One region of the Arthrobacter sp. 9MFCol3.1 genome, then DNA from elsewhere that is predicted to be linked to it. Evidence: riboswitches for the same ligand, from Rfam matches in the RefSeq annotation. Region 1 holds a riboswitch; each other region holds the start of a gene.
What was found. A riboswitch is a leader RNA that binds a small molecule or an ion and turns the genes downstream of it on or off. The one in region 1 is predicted to bind S-adenosylmethionine.
Positions count from the first base shown of each region.

Region 2: another riboswitch for S-adenosylmethionine. It lies ahead of metX (homoserine O-acetyltransferase MetX); the one in region 1 lies ahead of C560_RS0110595 (DUF1737 domain-containing protein).
Region 3: another riboswitch for S-adenosylmethionine. It lies ahead of C560_RS0118610 (methionine ABC transporter ATP-binding protein); the one in region 1 lies ahead of C560_RS0110595 (DUF1737 domain-containing protein).

Region 1 covers NZ_JIBJ01000008.1:168,728-171,993, reverse strand. The annotation lists gene C560_RS0110605 (O-succinylhomoserine sulfhydrylase) at 1-1,205, opposite strand, end outside; gene C560_RS0110600 (rhodanese-like domain-containing protein) at 1,206-1,625, opposite strand; gene C560_RS0110595 (DUF1737 domain-containing protein) at 1,622-1,954, opposite strand; SAM riboswitch class IV at 1,967-2,081, opposite strand; gene C560_RS21570 (hypothetical protein) at 2,400-3,266, shown strand, end outside.
Region 2 covers NZ_JIBJ01000006.1:24,733-27,998, forward strand. The annotation lists gene C560_RS0107310 (MFS transporter) at 1-583, opposite strand, end outside; gene metX (homoserine O-acetyltransferase MetX) at 750-1,889, opposite strand; SAM riboswitch class IV at 1,901-2,016, opposite strand; gene C560_RS0107325 (bifunctional o-acetylhomoserine/o-acetylserine sulfhydrylase) at 2,120-3,266, opposite strand, start outside.
Region 3 covers NZ_KK211131.1:262,837-266,102, reverse strand. The annotation lists gene acs (acetate--CoA ligase) at 1-382, opposite strand, end outside; gene C560_RS0118615 (CoA-binding protein) at 688-1,113, shown strand; SAM riboswitch class I at 1,211-1,300, shown strand; gene C560_RS0118610 (methionine ABC transporter ATP-binding protein) at 1,440-2,249, shown strand; gene C560_RS0118605 (methionine ABC transporter permease) at 2,242-2,907, shown strand; gene C560_RS0118600 (LLM class flavin-dependent oxidoreductase) at 2,953-3,266, shown strand, end outside.

The DNA.
Region 1 (3,266 bases):
ACCTGCTTGAGTGCCTGGCCGAGGTCGCGGATGAGGTCCTCGACGTCCTCCAGGCCCACCGAAAGCCGGACCACACCGTCGCTGAGCCCGATCGCCGCTCGGCCTTCCGGCCCCATCGCGCGGTGCGTGGTGGTGGCCGGGTGCGTGATGAGCGTCTTGGCGTCGCCGAGGTTGTTGGAGATGTCGATGATCCGCAGCGCGTCCAGGAGTGCGAACGCGGCCTGCTTCGCCGTGCGGCCGGGGGAGGGCTGCAGCTCCAGGGTGAGAACCGTCCCGCCGGCCTTCATCTGCTGCACCGCCAGCCGGTACTGCGGGTGGGACGGCAGCAGCGGGTACTTTACCCAGCCGACCGCAGGCTGTCCCTCGAGCCATTCGGCCAGCCGCAGCGCCGAGGCCGAGGAATGGTTGACGCGTAGGGCCATGGTTTCCAGGCCCTTGGTGAGCACCCAGGCATTGAACGCCGAAAGTGCCGGACCGGTGTGCCGCATGAGCTGTTTGACGGGCCCGTCGATGAAGTCCCTGGTGCCCAGGATGGCCCCGCCCAGGACCCGGCCCTGGCCGTCGATGTGCTTGGTGCCGGAGTAGACCACTACGTCCGCGCCGAGGTCGCCGCAGCGCTGCAGCAGCGGGGTGGCGAAGACGTTGTCTACCACCACCGTGGCACCGGCGGCATGGGCCAGTTTGCTCACGGCGGCGATGTCCACGATTTCCTGCATGGGGTTCGACGGCGACTCGAAGAACACCGCGGTGGTCGGCTCGGACAGCGCGGCTTGCCACTGCTCCAGGTCCGGGCCGTCCACGAAGACCGTCTCGACACCCCAGCGCGGCAGGATCTCGTTGAGGATCACGAAGCACGAGCCGAACAGCGAGCGGGCCGCGACCACCCGGTCCCCGGCCGCCAACAGCGCGCCCAGGGCGGTGAAGACGGCGGACATGCCGGACGCCGTCGCAAAACACGCTTCCGTCCCTTCGAGCAGCCGGAGCCGCTCCTGGAAGGTGGCGACGGAGGGGTTGCCGTAGCGGGAATAGACGAACCGCTCGTCCTCCCCGGTGAAGGCGCGCTCGGCGGCGGCCGCGGACTCGTAGACGAATCCTGAGTTGAGGAAGATCGGCTCGGTGGTTTCCTGGAAGCCGGTGCGGTCAAGGCCGCCGCGGACAGCCTGGGTGTCGGCCGCCCAGCCGGCGGCGTCGGGATTGAAAGTCACTTAAATCTTTCCGAGGTTGGTGGGCAGGCCGCGGTTCTTCCAGCCGTTGACGGTGCGTTCGCCGAAGCGGTCGGTCTCGCCTTCGAAGCCCTCAAGGACGTTATAGGAGGTGAAGCCGGCTGCCGTCGCGGCCGTCGCGGCGGCGATCGACCGGGCACCGGAACGGCAAAGGAACACAAGTTCGACGGCGGTGTCCTCCGGCGCCTGCTGCCTTAGCTGTTCCACGAAGTGCGGGTTCGGCGTGCCGCCGGCGAGGTTCCACTGGATGAAGAGCGGATCGTTGCGGCTTTCGCCCGCGGCCGCGGTGTCCGGGATACCGATGTGGGCCCATTCGCCCTCGGTTCGGACATCCACCAGGATGGCCCCGGCCTCCAGCTTGGCCCATGCCTCATCCGGGCTGAGGTCTCCGGCGTAGCTCATGCGTGGCCCGCGAAGACCCCGTCGGCGCCAAACTCGTCGGCGTCGAGCTCATCAACCGCATTGGCCACGGCGGCGTCCGCACTTGCAATCGCGGCCGGCAGGACCAGCGCCTGCGCCACGATCACGGTGCTTCCGTTGAAGCTGGCGGCGGGGCTTCCGTGCAGCACATAGCCCTCGGCCAGGGCGGCTGACACCCGCTCGCAAAAGGCGCGGTCATCCGCGCCGGTGAACAGGCGGTAGGCCAGCCTTTCCTCGCCGGCGGTTGCCGCGCTGGAGGCTGCGGCCGGGACTGTACTGGTGGCTGTTGTGGGTATTGACGTGTCGGGCACGACGGATCTCCTCTTTCACGCTTGCAGCTCGAATGGTCGATATGCCGAGTATTCACCTGAGGCACCCCGCCGCGAAAGGGAGGGTTGCCGACCGGCCAGTCAGGGCTTGGCACCGGTTCTCATTACTCCCCAAAAACGTAACACCTGCGACGCCGGCCCGCACCGCGGCCGTCGTCATGTTCCGTAACCGGACCGTGGCCGGGGCGAGTAGTGGCGGGCTGCAGTTTCGGGTACAGCCCACTCGTGTCTGCCGGGACGTTTCGCCGTCTACTGGGGGGATTAGGTCCGACGAGTCGGGCGGAGCTGCAGGTGATTCGAGCCATATGTGAATCGAGCAGTCCGTGAATCGACTCGTCTGTCCATCAACAGGCTGTCTGAGAATCGGTGGCTGGAACGGTCGGAGCCGCAGCCGCGGTCCGGCCGGTGACGGCGGAATGGAGCAATCGTGGGCCCGCGCATACTCGTTACCGGGATTACCAGCGCCGCCGGACGGGCCGTCGCGGCCCAGCTCGAAGCCCGGGGCCTCCCGTACCTCGGCTCCGACGCCCGCGCCGACACCCGCGCCGACACCCGCCAGGGCGGGGAGGCCCCCGCCGCCGCGGTCAGGCTCCTGCCGGCAACGAACCCGGACATGATCCTTGACCTGCGCCGGCTGGTGGACCGCGAAGCCATCAACGTCATCATTCCGACCCTCACCGTGGAACTCCCGGTCCTGGCCGCGGCCCGCGCCGGATTCGCCCAGGACGTGCGGATCATCGTGGGTGATCCTGCCGCGGTGGCCCTCGCCAACGATCAGCTGTTCACCACCTGGGCGCTGCAGGCAGCCGGCATTCCGGTGCCCCGGTTCGCGGTTCCGGGCGACCTCGCCGCCGCGCCGGCATCCCTCGCCGGCCTCAGCGGCCCCGTGGTGGTCAAGCCGCGGGTCTTCAAAGGCTCCCATGGTGTGCACCTGCTGGCCGGAACCGCCTCCGTTAGCTGGAAGAACCTGCCGGCGGGGCAACTGGTCCAGGAATTCATCCCGGGCGCCGACTACGTGTGCCTGGTGTTCGGCACCCCGGCACGCAACGCGATGGCCCCGGTGGCGGTGGTCCTCGAGAAGACCAGGACTCCGTATGGACGCGCCGGCAGCGACGAAGTCAGCCGGAGGGTGCCGGCGGATCAGGCCGGGGATGTGCGCAAGCTGGGTCTGGCCGCCGTCCGCACGCTCGGGCTGACCGGGCCGGTCCAGGTCCAGATCCGCCGCCGTACCGACGGAACGCCCGTGGTGCTGGGTGTCTGCGCGACCCTGGGGGAGAACAGCACGTGGGCCCCG
Region 2 (3,266 bases), on a different contig from region 1:
AGTCGGCGGAGGACAGCAAGGAGGACAGCGTGAACAGCACGGCGGTGGCGAGCAGGTTGCCGAGCGGAACGGCCGACTGCGGCCAGCTGGACCAGAACCCGCGGGACTTGCTGGGGCTGTGCTCGGCGACGAGCAGGACGGCGCCGCCCCATTCGCCGCCGACGGCGAAGCCCTGGGCAAAGCGCAGGAAGACCAGCAGCGCCGGGGCCCAGTAGCCGATCTGCGCGAAGGTGGGCAGACAGCCCATCAGGAAGGTGGAGACGCCCACCAGGAGGATGCTGACCTGGAGCAGCTGCTTGCGGCCGAACTTGTCGCCGAAGTGGCCGAAGACGATGCCGCCGATCGGGCGGGCCACGAATCCGACGGCGTAGGTCAGGAACGCGGCGATAATGCCGTCGAGTTCCGTGCCCGAGTTGGGGAAGAACGTTTTGCCGAAGACCAGCGTGGCGGCGGAGGCGTAGAGGAAGAATTCATACCACTCAACCACCGTGCCGGCCATAGAGGCCGTTACTACCTTCTTCAGTCCGGACGTTTGGACGTCCGGCTCGTCTGCGCGCGTTGTCGCGGCGTTTTCCGTGCTCATGAGAACTCCTTCGGTGTCGCCTTCGACACCCTGCGGACCATTGGACTGAGGACGCCCGTGATGTAGGGCACATGGCGTCATTCCCCATGAGTATGGACGCTCCCGCGCTGAGCCTCAACGGCCATTAGTGCAGAGCGCATCTGCAAAAATGCACAAGCAGGCGGGCCTAGCGGCCGAAGAAGGTCTCCCGGAGCTGCCCGCTGAGCTGGCCTATTTCGGTCAGGAAGCCGTCGTGGCCGATCGGCGCTTCGATAATGTGCAGTTCCGCTCCGCCCGGCAGGGCCTCGGCCAGCTGGCGGGACTGGGCCGGGAAGTACAGGCGGTCCGAGTCCACCGCCGCCACGAGGAACTCTGCGGTGGCCGGGGCCAGGGCCTCCGAGAGGCTGCCGCGCCCGCGGCAGACATCGTGGCTCATGAGGGCTTCGGTAATGGCGATGTAGCTGTTGGCATCGAAGCGCCGGACCAGCTTGCTGCCCTGGTGGTCCAGGTAGCTTTCCACCTGGTAGCGCCCGCGTCCGGCCAGCGATCCGGCTTCCAGGGGCGTCTCGGACTCCTGGGCGTTCCGGCCAAACCGGCCGTCCAGTTCGGCCGCGGAACGGTAGGTGATGTGCGCGATGCGGCGGGCGAGGGCGAGCCCAGCCTCGGGCTCGGGGCCGCCGTAGTAGTTCCCGCCGTTGAAGTGGGGATCCTGGCGGATGGCCAGCGTCTGGGCCTGCGCAAAGGCAATCTGTTCGGCCGTGCTGCTGGGGCCGACGGAAATCACGGCGCAGCGTCGGACCCGGCTGGGGTAGGTGACGGCCCATTCAAGGGCGCGTGCGCCGCCAAGCGAGCCGCCCACCACGGCGTACCAGCAACCGATGCCCAGGGCGTCGGCCAGCCGCGCCTCGGCAGCGGTGGTGTCGCGCAGGGTCACGAGCGGGAAGCGCGATCCCCAGGGGCGCCCGTCGGGGGCCGGGGTGGAGGGTCCCGTGGAACCGTAGCAGCCGCCCAGGATGTTGATCGAGACGACGAAATACTTGTCCGTGTCCACGGGCGCTCCGGGTCCGGCGAGCTGTTCCCACCAGCCGGGTTCCCCGCTTTCGCCGCGGGTCACATGCGTGTCGCCGGTCAGGGCGTGTTCAATGAGGACAGCGTTGGAGGCGTCAGCGTTCAGGGTCCCCCACGTCTCGTAGGCGAGGACCACATCCGGCAGCAGGACCCCGGATTCGAGCTGCAGATCACCGATCCTGACGGACTGGACGGTCCCGTCCGGGGTCCGGGATGGTTTGGTTTCGGGTACACCCGTGCGGGTGACGGCAATCGTCATGTGAGGACCTATCTTCGCGCTTGCCTGCCGTCAGCTGACCGGCAGGCCAGGTCTTCACCCGGGGCACCCCGCCGCAAAAGGAGGGTTGCCGGCCAGCAAGCCGGGGCTGTCGCTGGCACTCATGACCTGGTACGAGTCTACGAAACACGGTGCGGAAATCACGAAGATTGTGACTTCCATGTGACAGCCCCCTGGCCGGCCGCCCCTTGCGGGGAGGCCGGCCGGGGTGGCTAGGCGGACTTGGCCGCGCGGAATCCGGCGTCGAGGTCCGCGAGGATGTCGTCGATGTGCTCCAGTCCCACCGACAGCCGCACCAGCCCGGGGTTCACGCCGGCGATCGTCTGCTGTTCGGGCGAGAGCTGGCTGTGGGTGGTCGACGCCGGGTGGATCACCAGGGACCGGACATCGCCGATGTTCGCGACGTGCGAGTGCAGTTCGAGGGCATCGACGAACCGCTTGCCTGCCTCCGCTCCCCCGGCGATGTTGAACGCCACGACGGCGCCGGTCCCCTTGGGCCCATACTTGCGGCCGCGCTCGTACCAGGGGCTGGAGGGCAGTCCGGCGTAGGCGACCGATTCGACGTCGTCCCGCCCCTCCAGCCATTGCGCCACCTTGGTGGCGTTGGCCACGTGGCGCTCGACGCGCAGGCTCAGCGTTTCGATGCCCTGGGCGATGAGGAAGGCGTTGAACGGGGACACCGCGGAGCCGAGGTCGCGCAGGAGCTGGACCCGGGCCTTGAGGATGTAGGAAAGGTTCGCGCCCAGTGCGCCGTCGGCGCCGAGGTCGCGGGCGTAGACCAGGCCGTTGTAGGTGGGGTCCGGGGTGTTGAAGCCGGGGAACCGCTCCGGGTCCTTCCCGAAGTCGAAGTTGCCGGAGTCCACGATCACGCCGGCGATTGCGGCGCCGTGCCCGCCGAGGTACTTGGTGGCGGAATGGACCACGATGTCCGCGCCCCACTCGATCGGCCGGATCAGGTAGGGGGTGGAGAGCGTGTTGTCGACCACCAGCGGCACGCCGGCCTCGTGCGCCACGCGGGAGACGCCCTCGATGTCCAGCACGTCCTGGCGGGGGTTGGAGACCACTTCGCCGAAGAACAGCTTGGTGTTGGGCTGGACGGCGTCCCGCCACTGGTCCAGGTTGTCCGGGTCCGCCACGAAGGTCACGGAGATGCCGAACTTCTTCAGCGTGTGGGCGAGCAGGTTGTAGGTTCCGCCGTAGAGGCTGGGGCTGGCCACCACGTGGTCCCCGGCCTCGGCGATATTGAGGATCGCGAACGTCTCGGCGGCCTGGCCGGAGCTGAGCAGCAGGGCCGCGAGGCCGCCTTCCAGGCTGGCCACGCGCTGTTCGACGGCGTCCTGGGTGGGGTTGCCGATCCTC
Region 3 (3,266 bases), on a different contig from region 1:
GGACCCGGCGGTGCGCGGTGTGCCAGGGCTTGGCACGCTCCGTTGCGGCGCCGGGCACGTCGGCCCAGTCGAGGCGGAGAGCCTGGGTTTCCCAGAACGCAACCGTCTCTGCCTGGGCAGTTCCCGCGGTCGCGGCGGCGCCGTGCCGGGGAGGGTGGTTTCCGGGGGTGGTGCTGCGGTGACGCGCCGGCCCGTCGGTGGGGACGCCGTGCACTGCGTCGTCCGTGGGCTCGTTCAGGGACCATCCCGAAGAGCCGCGAGAGGAGCCGGGCGCGTCACGCGGCCCTGCTTCGTTCGCCGTCGCGTCCGAAGTGGTTTGTGGGAATGCCTCGGACGCAGTCCGGGCAAAGGTGGGCAGGGCGGAATAGTTCTCAGGGGTCATTGCTGCACTCCATCGGTCCTGGCAGTAGCACCCTTGGTCCCTCCGGTTCCCTCGAATTTCCTCGAAGGAGGGCGGAACAGTTCCGTGGGAATGGTCGTCTCACGTCACCGGGGGTTGCTGCGGCGTCATCGATCCAGGTCTCTCGGCCGCTCGGGATGGTCATTACCTACTAGAGCCGAGATGCGGGATTCCACAAAATCGACGCCCGGGACCGCTGTAATATTCGTTCACCCGGCCTGCGCGCGGTCGAAATCATTCATTTATTCGACGATTGTCCGCAAAGGCCGCAGGAGTAAGGTTGATGCATGGCCCATGTTAACGATCCGGCAGTCATTGACCGCCTCATGCGAACCAAAGGCACGTGGGCGGTGGTGGGCCTGACCACCAACGAATGGCGCTCGGCGTACGAAGTCTCCCTCTATGTCCGGGACCGTATGGGCATGACCATCATTCCGGTCAACCTTCCCGGCGACGACGTCCACGGGGAGAAGGGGTACCGTTCCCTGGCGGACATCCCGGCGGAGAAGCACCCGATCGACGTCGTGGACTGCTTCGTCAACTCCCACAGGGTGGGGGCAGTCATAGACGAGGCCATCGCCGTAGGCGCCAAGGCCGTCTGGCTGCAGCTGGGCGTCTTCGACGACGCCGCGGCGGACCGCGCCAAGGCCGCCGGGCTGGACGTCGTCGTGGACGCGTGCCCGGCCCGCGAAGGCTGGCGCGTGGGCATCTAACGGCCCGGGAATGACGATCAACAGGTTGGGAAGAGTCGGTTACAAAATGTGACCGGCTTTTTCCGTATCCGCCGCATTGCCGTGTGAGATGGACTCGTAACCATCCCGAGCGGCTGAGAGATCTGGCTCTGTGACGCCGCAGCAACCCCCTCTTTGAGGACGGTGCTACCGCCAGGACCGATGGAGAACCACTGTGTTCTGAGGCTCCGCGGCTTCGCTCAGCGCTGCCCGGACGCCAGGACCCAGGGCTTTCCTCGGGCGAGCCCGGAGGAAATCATGAACACGCAGACAGCGGCAGCGCCGCGGCCCCGAGCAGGTGGGGGCCAGTGATCGAGATCCAGAATGTCAGCACGTCCTTCGCTTCGGCCGCAGGCCCTTTCACGGCCGTCGACGACGTCAGCCTGCACATCAGGCGGGGCACCATCCAGGGCATCATCGGGTTCTCCGGCGCCGGCAAATCCACGCTGCTGCGCAACATCAACCTCCTCGAGCGCCCGACGTCGGGACGCGTCCTGGTGGACGGCGTGGACCTGGTGACCCTCTCCGACGCCGAGCTCCGGACCAAGCGGCACGACATCGGCATGATTTTCCAGCACTTCAATCTCCTCAACAACCTCACGGCCCAGGAAAATGTGGAGCTGTCCCTGAAGTTCGCCGGCGTCGGGAAGGCAGAACGCCGCCGGCGGGCCGCCGAAACCCTGGAAATCGTGGACCTCGCCGACAAGGCGGGGACATATCCGGCCAAACTCTCCGGGGGCCAGAAACAGCGGGTGGCGATCGCCCGCGCCCTCGCCACCGGTCCCAAGGTGCTGCTCTGCGACGAGCCGACGTCGGCCGTTGATCCTCGGACGACGTCATCGGTCCTGCAGTACCTGGCCGACGTCAACGCCGAATTCGGCATCACGATCGTGGTGGTCACCCACGAGATGAACGTCATCAAGGCCATCGCGGACAACGTCGCGGTCATGGAAGAGGGCCGGGTGGTGGAGCAGTTCGATCTCACCGAACTCCAGCGCCCCGGCTTCCACCCGGCGACGTCGATCGGCCGCTACCTGGTCTCCGATGAGATCCAGCTGGACCGCTCCGGGAGGGGCACCCACACCACAGCCGCGTCGGAGGGCCTGATCAATGTTTGACCGCATCCTGGAAGTCCTGCCCGAAATCGGCGTCGCCATGGGGCAGACCCTGACCATGCTGCTGGTGGCCATCCCGCTGGCGGTGCTCCTCGGGACACCGCTGGGTGTCCTGCTCTACACCATCGGTCCCAACGGGCTCAAGCACCGGCCAAAACTGCACCGCGTCCTGGACGGACTGGTCAACCTGCTCCGCTCGTTCCCGTTCCTGATCCTGCTGATCGCGATCATTCCCGTGACCAGGTTCATCGTCGGCACGACCATCGGCACGGCCGCCGTCATTGTCCCGCTGACTCTCAACGCCATTCCCTATTTCGCCCGTTTTGTGGAACAGAACCTGAGCCAGCTCGGCGGCGGAGTGGTCGAAGCGGCACGGTCCATGGGCGCCAGCCGGTCCCAGATCGTCCGGGACGTCCTGATTGTGGAGGCGAAGCCCGGACTCGTCAGCTCCATCACCATCATGACCGTCAGCTTCATCTCCTACTCGGCGATGGCCGGCCTGGTGGGCGGCGGCGGAATCGGCGACTTCGCCATCCGGTACGGCTACTACCGCTACGAAACTCCGCTCATGATCACCGCGATTGTCCTGATGATCCTGCTGGTCACCATCGTTCAGCTGGGCGGGTCCTATGTTGCCCGGCGCCTGGACAAGCGCCTCTGAGCGCCCGCAGCACCCTCTTCCCACCTCCCCAGCGGAAAGCACCCCATGACTTCAACACCCAGTACCCGCTTCGACGGACCCCGCCCCCGCCTGCTGATCAGCGCCTTCGTGATGAACACGTCCAGCCACATCATGGGCGGCCAGTGGCGGCGCCCGGAAGCCCAGCAGCACCGGTTCAACGAACTCCAGCTCTGGGTCGACCTGGCCCGCCAGCTCGAGGACGCCAAGTTTGACGCGATCTTCTTCGCCGACGTCGTCGGTCTCTACGGCGACTACGACGGCGGCTGGGCGTCGCTGCTGAAAAAGGGCCTGCAGGTGCCCTCCAACGACCCCCTCATCCTGCTGTCCGCGCTCGCCAC